3 regions of the Pseudomonas sp. JL3 genome follow, and region 2 is predicted to be linked to each of the others. Evidence: predicted binding sites of a transcription regulator. Region 2 holds the regulator's gene; each other region holds the start of a gene.

Region 1 (7,255 bases), on a different contig from region 2:
AAGTAAAACTATTTGCCGGATGGGGATAATCAGGATTTTGCGGGGGCGACCAGTTGCGTCGTGACCAGGGCGGCCAGGGCGTTTTCTTCGCTGCCAAAGCGGGCCAGCAGGGCGGCTTGTTTATCGGGGGAAAGGCGGTTCCAGATCTCGATCATTTTCTCGGCGGTGCCGATCAGGACGCTAGCCTGGGTTGCACTGAATTCGTCGGTCATGGGGGGGGCTCAAGGTTCAGGCGGTGTGGAAAGCGCATATTAGCGCTTTCCACACGGTCTGGTCGTGCGGGTGTATCAGTCTTCGCTGTCGGCCTGGCGGCGTTCAGGTGCTTCTTTCGTCTCGGGCTGTTGGGCACCGGCTTGTTGCGTGGTTGTCTGCTCAGTTTCGTGCAGGCTTGGGAAGGGGAGATTAGGGATCTCGTGCATGTCGCGCTCCTCGCTAAGTCTGTTGATAGATCTGGTAGATCCGCGCTTTTAAAAAGCCTGCGCAGGATACAGCAGGAGAAATGACAAATAGACTTTTAAATCCAATTGTTGCGACGGATGGGATTGTCTAGACAGGTCTGTGTAGGAGCTGGCGGAGCCTGCGATGATCGTTCCCACGCTCCGCGTGGGAACGATCATTGGGAGAGGGTTACTTGCAGACCTCAGCGATAGCTTCGGCCAGCAAGTCCAGACGCGTTGCATCAATTCCCGCGACGTTCGCCCGGCCTGAGCTGACCATGTAAACGCTGTGATGCTCGCGCAGCTGTTTAACCTGCTCCGGCGACAAACCGGTGTAGGAAAACATCCCGCGTTGCACACCAATGTGCGCAAATCGCTCGCGCAAGCCATGGGGTTCAAGCGCTTCGACCAGACCGCTGCGCAGTTGGGCAATGCGCAAACGCATGGCTTCCACTTCGTCGGCCCAGCGGCTTTTCAGTTCTGGATCGCCAAGGATAGTCGCGACCACGGCGGCGCCGTGATCCGGCGGTGTCGACCACAGGTTACGGGCGATGTTGGCCAGTTGGCTGCGGATGTCCACCAGCTTGTCGGCGGTTTGCGCGCAGACAATCAGCGCACCGGTGCGGTCGCGGTACAGGCCGAAGTTCTTCGAGCAGGAACTGGTGATCAACACTTCCGGCAACTCGGCGGCGAACAGCCGGGTCGACCAGGCATCTTGCTCCAGGCCGTCGCCGAACCCTTGATAAGCGAAGTCGATCAGAGGCAGCAAATCGCGACTGCGCACCACGTCCAGCACCCGACGCCAATCGTCATGGGACAGATCGAAACCGGTCGGGTTGTGGCAGCAGGCATGCAGCAGCACCACATCGCCCTTCGGTGCTTGATTGAGCACCGCCAGCATCGCTTCCACATCAAGACGGTTATCGCTGCCCACGTACGGGTAATGACTGACCTTGACCCCGGCTGCCGCGAAAATGGTTTCGTGGATCGGCCAGGTCGGGTTGCTCAGCCACACACCACGGCCCGGCAGGCATTGGGCGATGAAGTCGGCGCTCAAGCGCAGCGCGCCGGTGCCGCCCGGCGTTTGAGTGGCGCCGGCCCGTTGTTCGGCGATCAGCGCCGAATCAGCGCCAAGCACCAACTCGTTGATGACCTTGCCGAACGCTACATTGCCGTGGCCGCCGATGTAGGTCTTGGTGGATTGACGATCCACCAGGTGTTGCTCAGCGAGCTTCACCGCCTCGAGGATTGGCGTCAGGCCCTGGGCGTCTTTGTAGACACCCACGCCAAGGTCGAATTTGCGCGGGTTGGGGTCCAGTGCATAGGCCTCCATCAGGCCGAGAATCGGGTCGCCGGGTACTCGACCGATGGCGTCGAAATGCATTATTTGCGGCCCTCGGCATTCTTGGCCACTTCGTCAGTGCGCGCGGCCATGATGAAGTCGTTGCGGTGCAGGCCTTTGATGGAGTGGCTCCACCAGGTGACGGTGACTTTGCCCCACTCGGTCAGCAGGCCCGGGTGGTGACCTTCGGCCTCGGAGATTTCGCCGACGGCGTTGGTGAATGCGAGGGCGTGTTTGAAGTTCTTGAACAGGAAAACTTTTTCCAGCTGCATCACACCGTCGCGCACTTCGATGTTCCAGTCAGGGATCTGCTTGATCAGGATCGGCAATTCTTCGTCGCTGACCTGAGGGGCATCGGCGCGGCAGGCTTCGCAATGGGCTTGGTTCAGAGCGTTCATGGTGTGTTCCTGAATTCGATTCTTATTGGAAATTACTATCTTTGCGCGCAAGTCGCGAGCGGGATTTGCTTAGGCCGCTTTAGGCTTTGGCGGAAATTTCGGCGTATGCAACCCCAGCTGCATACCTTGCTTGACCATGCCCATGATGTCTTCGTGGGCCAGATCGAACAGGCGCTTGAGGTTCGGCAGGACAAAGTACAGCGGTTGCAAGATGTCGATGCGGTACGGCGTGCGCATGCATTCCAGCGGGTCGAAGGCCTGATGCTCCGGCTCGTCCGACAGGCAGTAAACGGTTTCTTTGGGCGAAGACAGAATGCCGCCACCGTAGATGCGCAGGCCTTGTGGTGTGTCGACCAGGCCGAACTCGATGGTCATCCAGTACAGGCGCGCCAGGTACACGCGTTCTTCCTTGGACGCCTGTAAGCCAAGTTTGCCGTAGGTGTGGGTGAATTCGGCGAACCAGGGGTTGGTCAGCAGCGGACAGTGGCCAAAGATCTCGTGGAAAATGTCCGGTTCTTGCAGGTAATCCAGCTCTTCGCGGGTACGAATAAACGTCGCCACCGGGAACTGCTTGTTTGCCAGCAATTCGAAAAAGGTCTGGAAGGGAATCAGTGCGGGGACTCGGGCAACCTGCCAGCCGGTGGTTTCACCGAGGACCTTGTTGATTTCACCGAGTTGCGGAATGCGGTCGTGGGGCAGACCGAGTTTTTCGATACCGTCCAGGTATTCCTGGCACGCACGGCCCTCGACCACTTTCAATTGGCGAGTGATCAGCGTGTTCCACACCGCGTGTTCTTCGGCGGGGTAGTCGATAAAACCTTGCGCATCGGGCTCGCGAGCCACGTATTGCGTCTGCTTCATGCTGCTCTCCTGCTAGGGGATTCGTTCTTGTTGTGTGTACAGCTATGGACTTAGAAATACCCCAAGGCGTGCGGTGTTGCAGCAGGTGATCCGCGGTGAAAGTAGGAAAAATCTGCGGTTTTCGTAAAGTATTCGTTACGGATTGATTGCTATGGCGTAAGTATTGATATTTGCGGGTTTGAAATGGTGCACGGCTGTCACATAATCTTGACGACTAACTTGGTGCCCACGCAGATATTTTCTTGTGCCGGGCCTCGATCACCGCTGTTACGGGCCTTTATATGCGTATCAAAGTTCACTGCCAGAACCGCATCGGTATCCTGCGCGACATTCTCAACCTGCTGGTCGAGTACGGGATCAACGTCGCTCGCGGCGAAGTGGGTGGTGAGCACGGTAATGCGATCTATCTGCACTGTCCTAACCTGATCAACATTCAGTTCCAGGCATTGCGGCCGAAGTTCGAGGCGATTGGCGGGGTGTTCGGCGTCAAGCGCGTAGGGCTGATGCCCAGCGAGCGTCGGCACATGGAGCTCAATGCCTTGCTCGGTGCGCTGGAGTTTCCGGTGTTGTCGATCGACATGGGCGGCTCCATCGTCGCGGCCAACCGTGCGGCGGCGCAGTTGCTCGGGGTGCGGGTGGACGAGGTGCCGGGGATTCCGCTGTCGCGGTACGCCGAGGATTTCGATTTGCCGGAGCTGGTGCGCGCCAACAAGTCGCGGATCAACGGCTTGCGAGTCAAGGTCAAGGGTGACGTGTTTCTCGCCGACATCGCGCCGCTGCAATCGGAGCATGACGAAAGCGAGGCCATGGCTGGTGCGGTGTTGACACTGCACCGGGCGGATCGGGTGGGCGAGCGCATCTATAACGTGCGCAAACAGGAGTTGCGCGGCTTCGACAGCATTTTCCAAAGCTCGAAAGTGATGGCTGCGGTGGTTCGCGAAGCGCGGCGCATGGCGCCGCTGGATGCGCCGCTGTTGATCGAAGGCGAAACCGGCACCGGCAAAGAGTTGTTGGCGCGGGCCTGTCACCTGGCGAGCCCGCGTGGGCAATCACCGTTGATGGCGCTCAACTGCGCTGGTCTGCCGGAATCCATGGCCGAGACCGAGTTGTTCGGCTACGGCCCTGGCGCCTTCGAAGGGGCGCGGGCCGAAGGCAAGCTCGGGCTGTTGGAGCTGACAGCGGGCGGTACGTTGTTTCTCGATGGCGTTGGCGAAATGAGCCCGCGCTTGCAGGTGAAATTACTGCGCTTTCTGCAGGACGGTTGCTTCCGTCGTGTCGGCAGTGATGAAGAGGTCTATCTGGATGTGCGGGTGATCTGCGCAACGCAAGTGGACTTGTCCGAATTGTGCGCTCGCGGTGAGTTTCGCCAGGATTTGTACCATCGCTTGAACGTGCTCTCGCTGCACATTCCGCCGCTGCGCGAATGCCTCGACGGACTGGCGCCGCTGGTGGAGCACTTCCTCGATCAGGCCAGTCGGCAGATCGGTTGCCCGTTGCCGAAACTGGCGCCAGCGGCGATGGAACGGCTCAGTCACTATCACTGGCCGGGTAATGTGCGGCAGTTGGAAAACGTACTGTTCCAGGCAGTTTCCCTGTGCGACGGCGGCACCGTCAAAGCCGAGCACATTCGTCTGCCGGACTACGGCGTGCGTCAGCCGCTTGGCGATTTTTCCCTTGAGGGCGGCTTGGACGAGATTGTCGGGCGTTTTGAAAAAGCGGTGCTGGAGCGTTTGTATTCCGAACATCCGAGCAGTCGGCAACTGGGCAAGCGGTTGGGGGTTTCGCATACGACCATCGCCAATAAGTTGCGTGAGTATGAGGTCGGTAAAGACAACACCTGACTGATCGTTCCCACGCTCTGCGTGGGAATGCAGCCCGGGACGCTCAGCGTCTCAAGAGCGGACGCAGAGCGTCCATTGAGGCATTCCCACGCAGAGCGTGGGAACGATCAGGTGCCGGAAACTGAGGATTGCCGCGAAGCGGCATAACACCGCCGGTTTTTCGTCTTCGACACATTCCCCCAATCCCCTCTGAACACCTCAAGTCCTTTGTTTGCCGGGCCCTGCGCCGCCAGAAAAAAGTTGGTCTGCAAATTGCTTATGGCTCAGCAGTACAGCGGTGGGCGGCAAACGTCCGGCATGCAGAGGAAAGAGTGTGGACAAGTACCTTTATGTGGCAATGACCGGCGCCAGCCAGAATGCACTGGCGCAGAAAGCTCATGCCAACAACCTGGCGAACATCTCTACCAACGGTTTTCAGAAAGACCTGGAACAGGCCCGTTCGATGCCGGTGTTTGGTGACAGCTTTCCGGCGCGTGCGTTTGCCATGACCGAGCGTCCGGCCACCGACTTCTCCCCGGGTGCGCTGGTGCAAACCGGTCGCGACCTCGACGTCGCGGTGCAGGGTAACGGCTGGATCGCCGTGCAGAACCCCGATGGCGGTGAAAGCTACGTGCGCACCGGCAGCCTGAACGTTGACGCCCTGGGCGTGCTGCGTGCCGGCAACGGTATGCCGGTGGTAGGCAACGGCGGGCCGATTGCCGTGCCGCCCGAGCAGCAAATCGAAGTCGGCGAAGACGGCACCATCAGCATCCGTGCGATGGGTGAAGGCCCTCGCGTGATGGCCGAAGTCGACCGTATCAAACTGGTCAACCCAGACTTCAGGAACATGACCAAAGGCCTGGACGGTTCGATCCACACCAAGGATGGCAAGCCGGCGCAGGCTGATGCCAACGTCAAACTGGTGTCCGGGTTCCTTGAGTCGAGCAACGTCAATGCCGTGGAAGAAATGACCTCGGTGCTGGCGCTGGCCAAGCAGTTCGAGCTGCACATCAAGATGATGAACACCGCCAAAGACGATGACCAGGCCATGGCTCGGGTCTTGCAGATCAGCTAATTATCAGAACGTCGCGCCGTAAAACAGGCGCACGAGGAGAATCGAATGCTTCCGGCTCTATGGGTTGCCAAAACAGGTCTGTCCGCCCAGGACACCAACCTCACCACCATTTCCAACAACCTGGCGAACGTATCGACCACGGGTTTCAAACGTGATCGCGCCGAGTTCCAGGACTTGCTGTATCAGATCAAACGCCAGCCAGGCGCCCAGTCGACCCAGGACAGCGAATTGCCGTCGGGCCTGCAAGTGGGTACGGGTGTACGCATCGTCGGCACCCAGAAAAACTTCACCGCCGGTAGCCTGCAAACCACCGAGCAGCCGTTGGACATGGCCATCGACGGTCGCGGTTTCTTCCAGATTCTGCAGCCGGACGGCACCACGTCCTACACCCGTGACGGTACCTTCCACCTGGACTCCAACGGCCAGATCGTCAACGCCAGCGGCTTCGCCCTGGAGCCGGCGATTGTCATTCCGAACGACGCCCAGACTTTCACCGTCGGCCGTGACGGCACCGTGTCCATCACCGTTGCCGGCAACCCGGCCTCTCAGGTGATCGGCAACCTGCAAACCGCCGACTTCATCAACCCGGCCGGTCTGCAAGCGGTGGGTAACAACCTGTTCCTGGAAACCGCTGCCAGTGGCGCGCCGCAAGTCGGCACCCCGGGCCTCGCCGGTTTCGGCACCACGCTGCAGAACACCCTGGAAACGTCCAACGTCAGCACCGTTGAAGAGATGGTCAACATGATCACCACTCAGCGCGCCTACGAGATGAACTCCAAAGTGATCTCCACCGCCGACCAGATGCTCTCGTTCGTAACGCAGAATCTGTAATCAAGTCTATGAGGCGGCCATGAGGTCGCCTGCAACACCGTGAGGTAGGGTCATGAATCGCTTTGTATCTGTTCTGGCACTGAGTGGGGCCGTTGTGCTCGCGGGCTGCGTCGCCCCGCCGCCCAAGCCCAATGACCCTTACTACGCCCCGGTGTTGCCGCGCACGCCGCTGCCGGCTGCCGCCAATAACGGTTCGATCTACCAGGCCGGTTTCGAACAGAACCTGTACAGCGACCGCAAGGCGTTCCGGGTCGGTGACATCATCACCATCACCCTGAACGAGCGCACCCAGGCGAGCAAGAACGCCAACTCGCAGATCGACAAGAACAGCAAGACCGACATCGGCCTGAGCTCGTTTTTCGGAGGCGGCCTGAGCACCAGCGATCCAGTGGGCAGCGGAAGTCTGAGTCTGGACGTCGGTTATGAAGGTGACCGCGCCACCAAGGGCGACAGCAAGTCCGGCCAGAGCAACAGCCTGACCGGTTCGATCA
Region 2 (7,255 bases):
TTGCGTGAAGCCGCGCTACGCCAGAGCAGCAAAACCTATGTCGAGCTGCTGAATTTCATCAGCGATCATGGCGAGTATCCGCGCACCCACCGTTTGTTGCTCACCGACATCGCTTCGCCCTCGCATCAGCCTGCGCCCTTACAACATGGAGTTCATTGAAATGGCTTTTACCCTGCCTGCCTTGCCGTACGCCTATGACGCCCTGGAACCGCACATCGATGCGCAGACCATGGAAATCCACTACACCAAACACCACCAGACCTACATCAATAACCTCAACGCAGCGGTCGAAGGCACTGAATTTGCGGAATGGCCCGTGGAAAAACTGGTGGCGGCTGCTCAGCAATTGCCGGAAAAACTTCGTGCGGCGGTGATCAATCAGGGCGGTGGGCATGCCAACCATTCGTTGTTCTGGAAAGTCATGGCGCCCAACGGTGGTGGTCAGCCTGAAGGTGCACTGGCCAAGGCTATCGATGAGCAATTGGGTGGTCTCGACAACTTCAAGGAGGCTTTCACCAAAGCTGCGCTGACCCGTTTCGGTAGCGGTTGGGCCTGGTTGAGTGTGACGCCGCAAAAGACCTTGATCGTTGAAAGCAGCGGCAACCAGGACAGCCCATTGATGAACGGCAATACGCCGATTCTCGGCCTGGACGTTTGGGAACACGCTTATTACCTGCGCTATCAGAACCGCCGTCCGGAATACATCAATGCGTTCTACAACGTGATCAATTGGCCCGAAGTCGCCGCGCGTTATCAGGCTGCGCTGGTTTGAATCTTCTATAAAAACAATCCAGGGCTGACTATGGGTACTGAAACACTGGCGGTCGGAAGTGGACGAATGTTTCGTTACGCACTGGGATCGCTGTTACTGCTGGCGGGCATGACGTTATTGGCTGCTCAAGGGCTGAGCTGGCTGGACCTCGAACCGAAACTGCAGCGCGCCCTGCAAGGCGGGGCGATTTGCGCCTTGGGTACGGCTTTGGGCGCGGTGCCGGTGCTGGTGATTCGGCAGATGCCTCAGGTAGTCAGCGACATATTGCTCGGTTTCGGAGCCGGGGTGATGCTTGCGGCGACGGCGTTTTCGCTGATCGTGCCGGGCATTGCCGCGGCCGAAAACCTCGGGCTGACCCCTTGGGCGGCCAGCGGCCTGATCAGCTTCGGCATTCTGCTGGGTGCATTCGGGTTGTTTCTGGTGGATCGCAGGGTGTCTGGCACTACACCCGAAATGCTCGTGGGGACACTGGAGCGATCGTTGATTGCGCCGCGGATCTGGTTGTTTGTATTTGCCATCATTGCCCACAACATCCCCGAAGGCATGGCGGTTGGCGTCTCGGCCGGCGGTGGCATGCCTGACGCCGACAGCCTGGCCATGGGCATCGCCTTGCAGGATGTGCCGGAAGGGCTGGTGATTGCGTTGGTGTTGGCCGGAGCAGGAATGTCGCGGGTCAAGGCGTTCCTGGTCGGTGCTGCGTCAGGGTTGGTCGAGCCGGTGTTTGCATTGTTGTGCGCCTGGCTGGTGAGCCTGGCTGAACTGCTATTGCCTTTCGGGCTGGCACTGGCGGCCGGTGCGATGCTGCTGGTGGTGACTCACGAGGTCATCCCCGAATCGCGTCGCCATGGTCACGAGAAACTGGCAAGCCTGGGGCTGCTGATCGGGTTTTGTCTGATGATGGTGATGGATACGGCGCTCGCCTAGAACGCAGACTTGTAGCAGCTGGCGAAGCCTGCGTTCGGCTGCGAAGCAGTCGTAAAATCAGTCAGCGCGGTCTTTCAGGCAAACTGGATATACCGGATTTACGACTGCCCTACAGCCGAACGCAGGCTTCGCCAGCTGCTACAAGGCGAGCATTACTCGCCTTCGTCGAAGTAGTTGTTGATCAACTTCACCAATGCATCCAGCGCTTCCTGCTCCTGTTCGCCTTCGGTAATCAGGTGGATTTTGGTGCCCTTGCCAGCGGCCAGCATCATCATGGCCATGATGCTTTTGCCGTCGACCACGGTTTCTGGCGTGCGTCCTACCCTGATCGTGCAATCCTTGAACTGACCGGCGACCCCAACGAATTTTGCAGACGCGCGGGCATGCAGGCCCAGCTTGTTGATGATTTCGATTTCCAGAGCAGGCATCGCGATGTGAATCCTTTAGCTGAGGTCGCGGTGGCGGACCTGGACGTTCTTCAGGGTTTTTTGCAGGACCTGACCCAGGCGTTCGGTCAGGTAGACAGAGCGGTGATGCCCGCCGGTGCAGCCGATGGCAATGGTGACATAGGCACGATTGCTGGCAGCAAAGCGGGGTAGCCACTTGAGCAAGTAGGAGGAAATGTCCTGGAACATCTCTTCGACGTCCGGCTGTGCCGCCAGATACTCGGCCACCGGTTGATCGAGTCCGGACTGTGCCCGTAGCTCCGGCTTCCAGTAGGGGTTGGGCAGGCAGCGCACGTCGAACACCAGATCGGCGTCCACCGGCATGCCACGCTTGAACCCGAAAGACTCCACCAGGAACGCAGTGCCCGGTTCCGGCTGATTCAGCAGGCGTAACTTGATGGTATCGCGTAACTGATACAGGTTCAGATTGGTGGTGTTGACCTTGAGGTCAGCCAGGTCGGCGATAGGCCCCAGCAGATTGGTTTCGTCCTGGATCGCCTCCGCCAATGAGCGATTGGCGCTGCTCAGCGGGTGACGACGGCGAGTTTCCGAAAAGCGTTTGAGCAAGGTTTCTTCGTCAGCGTCCAGGTACAGCACATCGCACTGGATATGCCGGCTGCGGACTTCTTCCAGCAATTCGGGAAACCGTGACAGGTGGCTCGGCAAGTTACGCGCATCGATGGACACGGCCACCAGCGGTTGCGCCAGTTCGGTGTGAATCAATGCGCGTTCGGCCAGTTCCGGCAGCAAGCCGGCAGGCAGGTTGTCGATGCAGTAATAGCCGTTGTCCTCGAGCACATCGAGGGCAGTGCTTTTACCTGAGCCGGAGCGGCCGCTGACGATGATCAGGCGCATGATTAGTGACCGTTCTGCTCGTCCAGGACAACCTGATACAAGGCTTCATTGCTCGGGGCGCTGCGCAGTTTTTCCCGCACTTCCTTGCGATCGAGCATGCTGGCGATCTGGCGCAGTAGCTCCAGGTGCGCATCGGTGGCGGCTTCCGGGACCAGCAGCACAAACAACAGGTCAACCGGGGCACCGTCGATGGCGTCGAAATCGATAGGGGCTTCCAGGTGCAGCAGCGCACTGATTGGCGAGGTGCAGCCTTTGAGCCGACAGTGGGGGATGGCGATGCCGTTGCCGAAACCGGTAGAACCGAGTTTCTCACGGGCAATCAGAGCCTCGAAGACGTCCTGCATTCCCAGATCCGGTACTTCGCGGTGGATAAGGTTGGCAATTTGCTCAAGGGCTTTCTTTTTACTGCCACCCGGCGCGTTCACTTGGGAACGGCCGGGGGTCAGGATGGTTTCTAGTCGGATCATGGATTGGGGGTGTTAACGACCGGTCGCGCCCTGGAGGAGGCTCTGGGTCTTTTCCTTATGCTTTTTAAGTTGGCGATCCAGCTTGTCGGTCAGCAGGTCGATGGCGGCATACATGTCCGTATGCTCGGCATTGGCGACCACTTCTCCGCCGGGAATATGCAGCGTGGCTTCGATCTTCTGCAGCAGTTTTTCGACATTCATCGTGACTTGCACATTGGTGATCTTGTCGAAATGCCTCTCCAATCGGTCGAGTTTTTCGCCGATGTAGGTGCGCAGGGGTTCGGTCACTTCCAGTTGGTGTCCACTGATGTTGACTTGCATACAGCTTCTCCTTCGTTGCCAGTGCATAAAGCGGCAGGCAGAAATGCCTGCCACTGGAACGCTGTGGCGAGCCCGACGGCTACATCAACCGCTTCCGTTCGCTGGAAGGCGCGATCCCCAGGGATTCGCGGTACTTGGCGACGGTGCGACGGGCTACCTGAATGCCTTGTGCCTCCAGTAAACCAGCGATCTTGCTGTCACTCAACGGCTTTTTCTGATTTTCCGCGGCAACCAGTTTTTTGATGATCGCGCGGATCGCTGTGGACGAGCATTCACCGCCTTCGGAGGTACTGACGTGGCTGGAAAAAAAGTATTTCAGTTCATAGATGCCCCGTGGGGTATGCATGAATTTTTGCGTGGTCACCCGTGAAATCGTCGATTCATGCATGCCCACCGCTTCGGCGATGTCATGCAGCACCAACGGCTTCATGGCTTCGTCACCGTATTCAAGAAAGCCGCGCTGATGCTCGACGATCTGGGTGGCGACTTTCATCAGGGTTTCATTGCGGCTTTGCAGGCTCTTGATGAACCAGCGAGCCTCCTGCAGCTGATTACGCATGAAGGTGTTGTCAGCGCTGGTATCGGCACGACGCACGAAACCGGCGTACTGGGCGTTGACTCGCAGGCGTGGCACCGATTCCTGATTCAGCTCCACCAGCCAGCGCTCGTTGTCCTTGCGCACGATCACGTCGGGAACGACGTATTCGGCTTCGGTGGACTCGATCTGTGAGCCCGGGCGTGGATTGAGGCTCTGGACCAATTCGATGACCTGACGCAGCTCATCCTCCTTGAGCTTCATGCGGCGCATCAGTTGGCTATAGTCGCGGCTGCCGAGCAGGTCGATGTAATCGGTGACCAGGCGTTTGGCCTCGGCCAGCCAAGGGGTCTTGGCAGGCAGCTGGCGCAGTTGCAGCAGCAAGCATTCACCGAGGTTGCGAGCGCCGATGCCGGCGGGTTCGAATTGCTGGATGCGGTGCAGGACGGCTTCGATTTCGTCCAGTTCGATGTCCAGTTCCGGGTCAAACGCTTCGAGGATTTCCTCGAGGGTTTCATCCAGGTAGCCCTGACTGTTGATGCAATCGATCAGGGTCACGGCGATCAGGCGATCGGTGTCGGACATCGGTGCCAGGTTCAGTTGCCAGAGCAAATGACTTTGCAGGCTTTCCCCGATTGATGTGCGGGTGGTGAAATCCCACTCGTCGTCATCATTGCTCGGCAGGCTGCTGGCGCTGGTCTGGTAGACGTCCTCCCAGGCCGTGTCGACGGGCAATTCGTTGGGAATACGCTCGTTCCAGTCGCCTTCCTCGAGGTTATCCACCGTCGGGGCTGTTTCCTGGTAGGAGGGTTCCTGAATGTCGGTATTGGGTTTCTGTTCGGCGCTATCGGCCAACGGGTCGGCGTTATCGAAGTCGTCGCCTTCTTCCTGGCGTTCGAGCATCGGATTGGACTCCAGGGCCTCCTGGATTTCCTGTTGCAGGTCCAGGGTCGACAATTGGAGCAGGCGGATGGCCTGTTGCAGCTGCGGTGTCATCGTCAGCTGCTGGCCCATTCTCAAGACTAGCGATGGTTTCATGGCAGGGGCTTAACACCTTATTCGCCGGCGCACATGCGCCATCCACTACAGGGCGCCGAAGCGCCAAACATAAGCAAATTATATGCCCGAAACTGAAGTGTTTGCCTAGAGCGCTGTAACAATAAAAATTTATTGATTTTTTATTGAAGCGAGCGCCCTCTCGGCGACCCGGGCACCTCAGGTGCTTACAGGCGGAACTCGTGGCCTAGATACACTTCTTTGACCAGTTCATTGGCCAGGATGGTGGCAGAGTCACCTTCAGCGATCAGTTGGCCATCGTTGACGATGTAGGCGGTTTCGCAGATATCCAGGGTTTCGCGGACGTTGTGGTCCGTGATCAGCACACCAATGCCTTTGGCCTTGAGGTGATGGATGATCTGCTTGATATCGCCCACCGAAATGGGGTCCACACCGGCGAAGGGTTCGTCGAGGAGGATGAATTTCGGGTTGGTCGCCAGTGCCCGGGCGATTTCCACGCGGCGGCGTTCACCACCGGACAGGCTCATGCCGAGATTGTCGCGGATGTGGTGGATGTGAAATTCCTGCAGCAGGCTTTCCAGCTCTTGGCGACGGCCGGCCTTGTCGAGCTCCTTGCGGGTCTCGAGGATCGCCATGATGTTGTCGGCCACCGACAGTTTACGGAAGATCGACGCTTCTTGCGGAAGATAGCCGATACCCGCCTTCGCGCGACCGTGCATCGGCTGGTGGCTGACGTCCAGGTCGTCGATCAGTACACGGCCCTGATCGGCCTGTACCAGGCCGACAATCATGTAGAAGCAGGTGGTTTTACCGGCACCGTTAGGGCCAAGCAAGCCGACGATCTGACCGCTGTCGATGGACAGGCTGACGTCGCGCACGACCTGACGGCTCTTGTAGCTCTTGGCCAGATGCTGAGCTTTCAGAGTTGCCATTACTGGGCCTTTTGCTCGTCGGTTTTCTTCTTCGGCTGGATCACCATGTCGATGCGAGGGCGTGCCTCGGTGACCTTGTTACCCGTGGCGCGACCGGCGCTCGCAAGCTTTTTGACCGTGTCGTAGACGATTTTCTCGCCCTGGGTGGTGTTGTTGTCCTTGTCGACAACTTTTGCCTTGTCGATCAGCACGACGCGGTTCTGCGCCGCGTGGTACTGGATGGTTACGCCCCAGCCCTGAACAGGCTTGGTGTCGCCGGCGGTCTGCAGTTGCTCGAAGTAGGCGAGGTTGCCCACCGAAGTCACTACGTCGATGTCGCCCGCAGGCGTGCGGGTGATGGTTACAGTGTTGCCGGTAACCTTCATCGAGCCCTGGGTGATGATCACGTCGCCCTTATAGGTGGCAACGCCATTCTTGTCGTCCAGTTGGGCATCGTCGGCCTGAATGCGGATAGGCTGCTCTTGATCGTTCGGCAGAGCCCAGGCGCTCACGCTTCCCAGTGCTGCGCCCAGACTGAGCAAAATAGGGAGAGTTTTAACGAGCCTCATACTGTCCTCTTACGTTCGATAGCAGGTGTATCCTGCTTTCTTTCAAGTACGCTTTCATTCCGTTGCCTGTCGATACACCGCCGGCGCCGTCGATTCTAACGGGTTGATCGGTCTGCGCATATTGCTGCTGCGGGAACACTGTCATACGGGTGGTGGTAATCAGGGTTTTGCGATTTTTTTCGTCGAAGCGGGTGATACGTACCGAATCAATCAGCTCGACTTGAGTGCCGTCCGGATTGACTTCGCCGCGCTCGCTCTGAACGTGCCAAGGGAATTCGGTGCCACGGAACATGTTCAGGTCAGGATTGGTCAGCAACGTCACTTCGGTCGCTTTCAGGTGTTCGACCTTGTCCGACGTCATCTCGTATTGCAGTTTGCCGTCGGGCAGGTACTGCACGCTGTGGGCGTTGATGGCGTAATAGTCGATCGCACTTTCAT
Region 3 (7,255 bases), on a different contig from region 2:
TCGACGGTGCCATCGCGGCGGTCATCGCCACCGCAGGCAAGCTCGATATCCTGATCAACAACGCGGCCCTGTTTGATCTCGCGCCGATTACGGAGATTTCTCGCGACAGCTACGAACGGCTGTTCTCGATCAATGTGTCCGGGACTCTGTTCACGCTACAGGCCGCAGCCAAACAGATGATCCGCCAGGGCCACGGCGGCAAAATCATCAACATGGCCAGTCAGGCCGGTCGACGCGGTGAAGCGCTTGTCGCGGTGTATTGCGCGACCAAAGCAGCAGTGATCAGCCTCACGCAATCGGCCGGTCTCAATCTCATTTCCCATAACATCAACGTGAACGCCATCGCGCCGGGCGTGGTGGATGGTGAGCATTGGGATGGTGTCGATGCACTGTTCGCCCAATATGAGAACCGGCCGCTCGGGGAAAAGAAAAGGCTGGCGGGTCAGGAAGTACCCTACGGACGCATGGGCACGGCAGATGATCTTGTCGGTATGGCGATCTTCCTGGCATCAAACGAGAGCGATTACATCGTGGCGCAGACTTATAACGTCGATGGCGGCAACTGGATGAGCTGACTGGCCCCGAGGAACAGGGCCAGCCAATGCCTCAAAGGCGAAACCGATCCACCGACTGCGAATCATCGGTGGTCGAGGCGGTCTGGTTGATGACCTTGCTGTTGCCTTCGGACATGCCGGCAATCATTTCCACCTGATGGACGATTTCATTGCTGGCCAGGCTCTGCTCACCGATCGTGCGGCTGATGTCATTGACCAGTTCAGTGGTGTTGAGCTGAACGCGGTATTGAACGTGCCGAGTTGGCGTTTTGATCTTGTGAGTCGGCAACGCAGAGTTCTCAGTGGCCGCGAATGTAGTGCTCCAGTTGCCGAATCAAATCGGCCTGCTCGACGATGGCTTCCTTGACCAGATCGCCAATCGACAACAGCCCGATCAGTTCGCCGCTCTCCAGCACGGGCAGATGGCGCAAATGACTGTCGGTCATGACCTCCATGCAACGCTCGATGCTCTGCAGGCTGTCGGCGGTCACCACCGGCGCGCTCATGATCTCACGCACCGGCGTGCCGACCGAAGAACGCCCCTGGAGCACGACCTTGCGCGCATAGTCGCGCTCACTGATGACGCCGACCACCTGCCCGCCTTCGATGACGGGCAACGCGCCGACGTTTTTCTCGGCCATCATTTTCAGGGCATCGAGGACCATCTGGTCCGGTGCGATGCTGTGCACCTGCTGGTTTTGCACGACTTTCAGTTTGAGCAACTGTGCGGCTGTCTTCATCAACGTTCTCCGATACGGTTCAGGGCCGCAATCAAGCCGCCGCGACTTCCACGACGCCGGCGTTCAGGCGCACCGGCCATACGCGCAGGCGCTGCTCCGGGTACTCCAGGCAACTGCCGTCTTCAAGACGAAAATGCTGTTTGTAGATTGGTGACGCCACCACCAGATCACCCTTGAGGCTGCCGATCAGTCCGCGGCCGATGACGTTCGCGCCGGATTGCGGATCATGGTTGTCGATGGCGTAAAGGGTGCGACCCTCGGCCTGCGGCAGGTAGAACAGCGCCACCTGCGCGCCGTCGAGCCAGACGACGACGCCGGAGTTGCTGACCAGATCCTGCTGACTGCACACCGCCTGCCAGGCGTGAACATTGGCGGCCGTGGCATGGGCGTTGACACGCTGGGTATTGGACTGACTCATCAGGCATTCTCCTCGGTGACAGGGATAAGGTTGAGTTCGGCGGCCATGATCGGCCGACGTTGACCGCGTTCCTGAACAAAATGAATGTCCGGGTCCGGGCGTTGATCGTTGACGAAGGTGCGGAAGCGCTTGAGTTTTTCCGGGTCCTTGAGGGCATTGGCCCATTCGCATTCGTAGCGGTTGACCACCAGTTGCATCTGCGATTCGAGTTCCGCGCCAAGCCCCAGGCTGTCGTTGATGATCACGTCCTTGAGGTAATCCAGGCCGCCCTCCAGGCTTTCGCGCCAGACCGAGGTGCGCTGCAATTTGTCGGCGGTGCGGATGTAGAACATCAGGAACCGGTCGATGTAACGGATCAGGGTTTCATCGTCCAGGTCGGTGGCGAACAGCTCGGCGTGGCGCGGGCGCATGCCGCCGTTACCGGCCACGTAGAGGTTCCAGCCGTTTTCGGTGGCAATCACACCCACGTCTTTGCTCTGCGCCTCGGCGCATTCACGGGTGCAGCCAGAAACAGCGAACTTGAGCTTGTGCGGCGAGCGCAGGCCTTTGTAGCGATCCTCGAGGGTCAGGGCCATTTTCACGCTGTCCTGTACGCCGTAACGGCACCAGGTGCTGCCCACGCAAGACTTCACTGTGCGGGTCGATTTGCCATAGGCGTGCCCGGTTTCGAAACCGGCCTCAATCAGCTCGGACCAGATGTCCGGCAACTGATGCAACTGCGCGCCGAACAAGTCGATCCGCTGGCCGCCGGTGATTTTGGTGTAGAGGTCGTATTTCTTCGCCACCACGCCAATCGCAATCAGCTTGTCGGCGGTGATCTCGCCCCCGGCGATGCGCGGCACTACCGAATAGGTACCGTTTTTCTGCATGTTGGCCATGAACGTGTCGTTGGTGTCCTGCAACGGCACCAGCGAGGCGTCCATGATCGGCTGGTTCCAGCACGAGGCGAGGATCGAGCCCACCGCCGGTTTGCACACGTCGCAACCGGTGTGGCCGCGACCGTGCTTGGCCAGCAGTTCTTCGAAAGTGATCACCCCTTCTACCCGCACCAGCGCATAAAGCTCCTGACGAGTGTAGGCAAAGTGTTCGCACAGGCTCTTGTCGACGCTGACGCCGCGAGCAATCAGTTCATGCTCGAACACTTGCTTGAGCAGCCCCGCGCAACCGCCGCAACCGGTGCAAGCCTTGGTCTGAGACTTGAGCAGGCCGAGGTCGGTGCAGCCACCGTCGATGGCCGAGCAGATCGAACCCTTGGTGACGTTATGGCACGAGCACACTGTCGCCGATTCAGGCAACGCGCCCGGGCCCAGGGTTGGCGCGCCGGTGGACGACGGCAGAATCAGGCTGGCCGGTTCCGACGGCAAGGCAATGCCGTTCTGCATGTATTGCAGCAGGGTGTCGTAATAGCTGTTGTCGCCGACCAGCACCGCGCCGAGCACGCGCTTGCTGTCAACATCCACCACCAGGCGGCGGTAGCTGGCCGTGGCTTCATCGATGAATTGATAGCTGCGCGCACCCGGCGTCTGGGCGTGAGCATCGCCGATGGAGCCGACATCGACGCCGAGCAGTTTGAGCTTGGTCGACATGTCGGCGCCCTGGAACGGCTCCGCCACTTGATTGCACAGCAGCGTCGCGACGCCACGGGCCATTTGATAGCCGGGGGCGACCAGACCGAAGAGGCTGCCATTCCAGGCGGCACACTCGCCGATGGCGTAGATGTTCGGATCGCTGGTCAGGCACTGATCGTCAATTACCACGCCGCCACGCGGCCCGATGTCCAGCGCACATTGGCGGGCCAGCGCGTCTTGCGCGCGGATGCCGGCGGAGAACACGATCAGGTCGGCTTCGAGAAATTCGTCATTGGCAAAATTCATCCGGTAGCGGTACTGCTCGCCGGCACTGATCGACTGCGTGCCCCGGGACAGGTGCACACTGACGCCGAGCCGTTCGATTTGCGCCTTCAATGCCAGGCCACCCTGCTCGTCCAGTTGCACCGGCATCAGGCGCGGGGCAAATTCCACCACATGCGCTTCCAGGCCCAGGCTTTTCAGGGCGTTGGCGGCTTCCAGACCGAGCAGGCCACCACCGACTACTACGCCACGCTGGGCATTGGCTGCCGCGGCACGAATCGCGTCGAGGTCCTCAAGGGTGCGATAGACCAGGCGCGAGTCGCCTTCTGCACCTTCAATAGGCGGAACGAAAGGATAAGAACCGGTGGCCAGAACCAGTTTGTCGTAAGCGATGCAACCTTGTGCGGTGATCACCTGGCGCCGGGCGCGGTCGATTTCCAGCACCGGCACGCCCAGATGCAGGGTGACGCCCGGCGTCTGGTACAGAGAGGCTTCGCCCAAGGCCAGCGACTCGGCATCGCGACCGCCGAAATACTCGGACAGATGCACCCGGTCGTAGGCACGCATCGGCTCTTCGCTGAAGACATGCAGGCGGTAATGGTCGAGGGCGCCGCGCTCGATGAGCTGCTCGACACAATGATGTCCGACCATGCCATTGCCGATCACGATCAGTGTTTGCAGTTTGTTCAACGCGGCAACATTGGAATTCATAGTAAGCACCCAGCCAAAGCCAATCACGGTTAAAAAAGCAAAAAAAAACGCCTGAAACCTTTCGGTTCCAGGCGTCTTTGCCTGTTCTTCGCGGTGTTCGACCTGGCGCCTTCGCCTGATCCACCGATGTTGCCCACGACCTGCTCGGCCGGTCGATCTTCGTTGATCGACGGGGCGGCCCACTGCGTGGACCTTGATCGATCTAATGCAGCGTTTGTGCCAGTTGCGCATCGAGCGTCCTGGAACGCCTTTTCAGTGAGGATTTATAGGGGCCTGACATGATTTCCCTGCGAATCACCGAGGCCCGGGACTATTCGGTTTTTGCCTTGGCATAGTGCAGGCCGACTGCAGTGAGCTTCATAAAAGTGCATACACCTTAATGAATAGATGTGCCAATTGCAGAACCTCATCAACTCGCTGAAGCTGTTCGATCAGTCGATCGAGGATGTCGCGGTGATCTGCGGTGCCCCGCGCCTGCAAGCGGTGTTCAAAGTGACCTTTCCGGCGATTCGTCCGGGCATGGTCGCCGGTGCTCTGTTCGCCTTCCTGGTTTCCTGGTTTCCTGGTTTCCTGGTTTCCTGGTTTCCTGGGATGAAGTGGTGCTGAGCGTGATGATGGCCAGCCCGGGCCTGCAAACCCTTCCGGTAAAAATGTGGACCACCCTGCGCCAGGACCTAATGCCTTCGCTCCTTGGCAACTCCAACTTTCTCAAGCACAAGGCCCAAGGCAACGCAGTGGCTATGTTTGAAGGCTGGTCGCTGTCGATTCGTCTGACCGCAGGGTTGCAAACCGATCAGGATGTATTGCTGATTGTGCGCCCGGAAAAAGCTCTGGCCCTGAATGTCGACCAGGCCCGTCAGGAACCACTGATGGCGGGCTGGAACGAAGTCGCAGCCACAGTCACTGAAGTACTTTTCCTTGGTGAAAGCTAGACTTGCAGCGTAGTGACCTTGGGCGGCACGTCCATGACAGTCAAGGCGCTATCCGCTGCGGGCATGCCGCTCAAGGTCAGTGATCCGGTGCGCGTGCGCTGGGCAACTGCGGATACTTGCGTTTATACCGAATGGGCTGAAAGCGATCTGAACAAGGCCGCTGGCGTGCATTGATGCGAAAGCCATCCGCCACCTCGACGTGCCGAGTGACTGTACCGACGGGCATCACCAACATCGGCATGCCGGTCGGGATAGCTCTCCCCGGGCGCTCCTATGACGATTCGACACTTATTGCGACTGGTGTCGGCGTCTGAAGCGATTGGGTCAAAGTGGTTGGTCCCGTCTCGTACCCTGCCGCTGTCCCTTGGACATTATTCGCCTATGGTCGACCGGCTGGAACCGATTCCCGCGAGAGGAAGGGTGCCGCGAAATGTTTGCGCAGCACCCGTGCGTTATCCAAGAGAAAAGTTTCCTGCACACTTTTTAATGTTGCGCAACTGACAACTCTGTCAGTTGTTCCGCCCAAAAATAACGATTACCGTCATGATTAGATGGCCTGAACCAAGGCCATCTAACTCGCAACAAACTCATATTGATTATCCAAGGGTCTCGCATCATGAAAAGCACCGACCATATCGAGCTCGGCATTGATAAAAATTTTAATTTTCTTCTACCTGCACAAAAAAATCCAGAGAACACATATTACAAAGCGACCTTTTCACCAAAACATCCATCCATCGGAGAAAAACATGAATCAACCAATTGCTACTACCAATCTTTAACTTCAAAAAACGTGAGTCTCATTGGGCAAAACTTATCCGGATCCGACCCGTGGATTCGGCAAATTGCAATTGTTATTCCCCGAACTTTCAAGGATGGCACACACTTTATACTCCCCGAGGAAAATGGTGAAATATTTGCGGCTATCGCTGCGGATGGGGAAGTATCCTACGCAACTGAGGGCGAAGTCACTTTCGAACGAGACAACTCTAACCAAACGATTACAGCAAGATTCCAATTCAAAGCAACACAAAATGGAGTTCTATATAACGTACAAAATGGAGAGCTTCGCCTAATAGCTACCGGCCCACTTTAAGCACCACTACCAGACAATATAAAAAAAGCACAACCTCAACACATTAAAGTTGCCAAGCGAGGCAAAAATCTGGATCCGCTGCGCTTGGCGCAGTCTTCCCTATCAAAGCCCCACATAACTATTCTTCACCTCAAAATGACAACGAAAATGTTATTTAAATACCACCAGCGATACAAACACAAGACTCGCCGAAAAGTCATCAGCAACACTGCGCAAATAACGAGTTATTGATAAAGAATAATCTATTTTTCTTTTACCGCAATCCTCCCGCTAGTGTGCTGTTTTAGAAATAGTTTGCCTGCCAATCCGTGAGACCATCGTCTTACAGGCTGGTTCTGGATCACATTAATACGCCTGAGTAGGTATGGGCTGTTGTGGTGAGTGAGTTACTGACGCAGGGTTGTGAGTGATCCTTTTTTGGGGCCGCTGCGCAGCCCAACGGGGGCAAGCTCACTCGCCACAGGTTCCTCGGTGCCATTCGGGCAAGTGTTGCCTTCAGCAGCACCGCGTATTGCATTTGCCACGGCCGAGGCCGCGACCTTTTGGCGCATACCGGCAGGCCATCGATTGAGCGCCACAGGGCAACAGTTTGTTAACATCCGTGCGCTTTTTTTCGTCTGATTGATCAGCCACTGTAGATTCCCGGTCGCTACACAGGATGCTTTTTTCCATGAGTACGTTGTATACCCGTCGCACGGTCCTGCAAGGCATGAGCCTGTTGAGCCTTGGCCTGCTCGCCGGCTGCGATGACAGCAGCAAGCTGTCGTTCAAGTACGGCAAGGACCTCAGCGACAAGATCATGGGGCGTACCTTCAAACTCAAGGACGCCCAGGGCGAGTACCGGATGCTGGGCAACTATCGGGGCCTGATGCCGATGATCTTCTTCGGCTTCACCCAATGTCCGGCGGTCTGCCCGACGACGCTGGCCCGTGCGGCACAGGCGAAAAAACTGAT

Evidence for each region. The regulator sigma-54, encoded in region 2, starts transcription at its own class of promoters, with help from an activator protein. The targets are predictions, from matches to a motif close to ANTGGCATNNANNTTGCTNT.
Region 1: the regulator sigma-54 is predicted to act here: its motif matches at 5,119-5,138, upstream of MMG91_RS17825 (flagellar basal body rod protein FlgF).
Region 3: the regulator sigma-54 is predicted to act here: its motif matches at 4,478-4,497, upstream of nirB (nitrite reductase large subunit NirB).

The regions. Positions count from the first base shown of each region.
Region 1 covers NZ_JAKWJK010000010.1:71,354-78,608, forward strand. Annotated here, with positions in the region: gene MMG91_RS17795 (hypothetical protein) at 30-212, opposite strand; gene MMG91_RS17800 (hypothetical protein) at 288-419, opposite strand; gene MMG91_RS17805 (amino acid aminotransferase) at 628-1,821, opposite strand; gene MMG91_RS17810 (4a-hydroxytetrahydrobiopterin dehydratase) at 1,821-2,177, opposite strand; gene phhA (phenylalanine 4-monooxygenase) at 2,247-3,038, opposite strand; gene MMG91_RS17820 (sigma-54-dependent phenylalanine hydroxylase transcriptional regulator PhhR) at 3,320-4,879, shown strand; gene MMG91_RS17825 (flagellar basal body rod protein FlgF) at 5,193-5,933, shown strand; gene flgG (flagellar basal-body rod protein FlgG) at 5,979-6,764, shown strand; gene flgH (flagellar basal body L-ring protein FlgH) at 6,817-7,255, shown strand, end outside.
Region 2 covers NZ_JAKWJK010000012.1:134,553-141,807, reverse strand. Annotated here, with positions in the region: gene MMG91_RS20115 (hypothetical protein) at 1-159, shown strand, start outside; gene MMG91_RS20110 (superoxide dismutase) at 161-772, shown strand; gene MMG91_RS20105 (ZIP family metal transporter) at 803-1,696, shown strand; gene MMG91_RS20100 (HPr family phosphocarrier protein) at 1,849-2,124, opposite strand; gene rapZ (RNase adapter RapZ) at 2,140-2,997, opposite strand; gene ptsN (PTS IIA-like nitrogen regulatory protein PtsN) at 3,000-3,464, opposite strand; gene hpf (ribosome hibernation-promoting factor, HPF/YfiA family) at 3,477-3,785, opposite strand; gene MMG91_RS20080 (RNA polymerase factor sigma-54) at 3,865-5,358, opposite strand; gene lptB (LPS export ABC transporter ATP-binding protein) at 5,544-6,269, opposite strand; gene lptA (lipopolysaccharide transport periplasmic protein LptA) at 6,269-6,817, opposite strand; gene lptC (LPS export ABC transporter periplasmic protein LptC) at 6,804-7,255, opposite strand, start outside.
Region 3 covers NZ_JAKWJK010000027.1:31,857-39,111, forward strand. Annotated here, with positions in the region: gene MMG91_RS27475 (L-iditol 2-dehydrogenase) at 1-575, shown strand, start outside; partial or broken gene MMG91_RS27480 (methyl-accepting chemotaxis protein) at 607-789, opposite strand; gene MMG91_RS27485 (CBS domain-containing protein) at 854-1,294, opposite strand; gene nirD (nitrite reductase small subunit NirD) at 1,326-1,712, opposite strand; gene nirB (nitrite reductase large subunit NirB) at 1,712-4,273, opposite strand; partial or broken gene MMG91_RS27500 (ABC transporter permease) at 4,676-4,983, shown strand; partial or broken gene MMG91_RS27505 (TOBE domain-containing protein) at 4,957-5,379, shown strand; gene MMG91_RS27515 (hypothetical protein) at 5,822-6,301, shown strand; gene MMG91_RS27520 (SCO family protein) at 6,972-7,255, shown strand, end outside.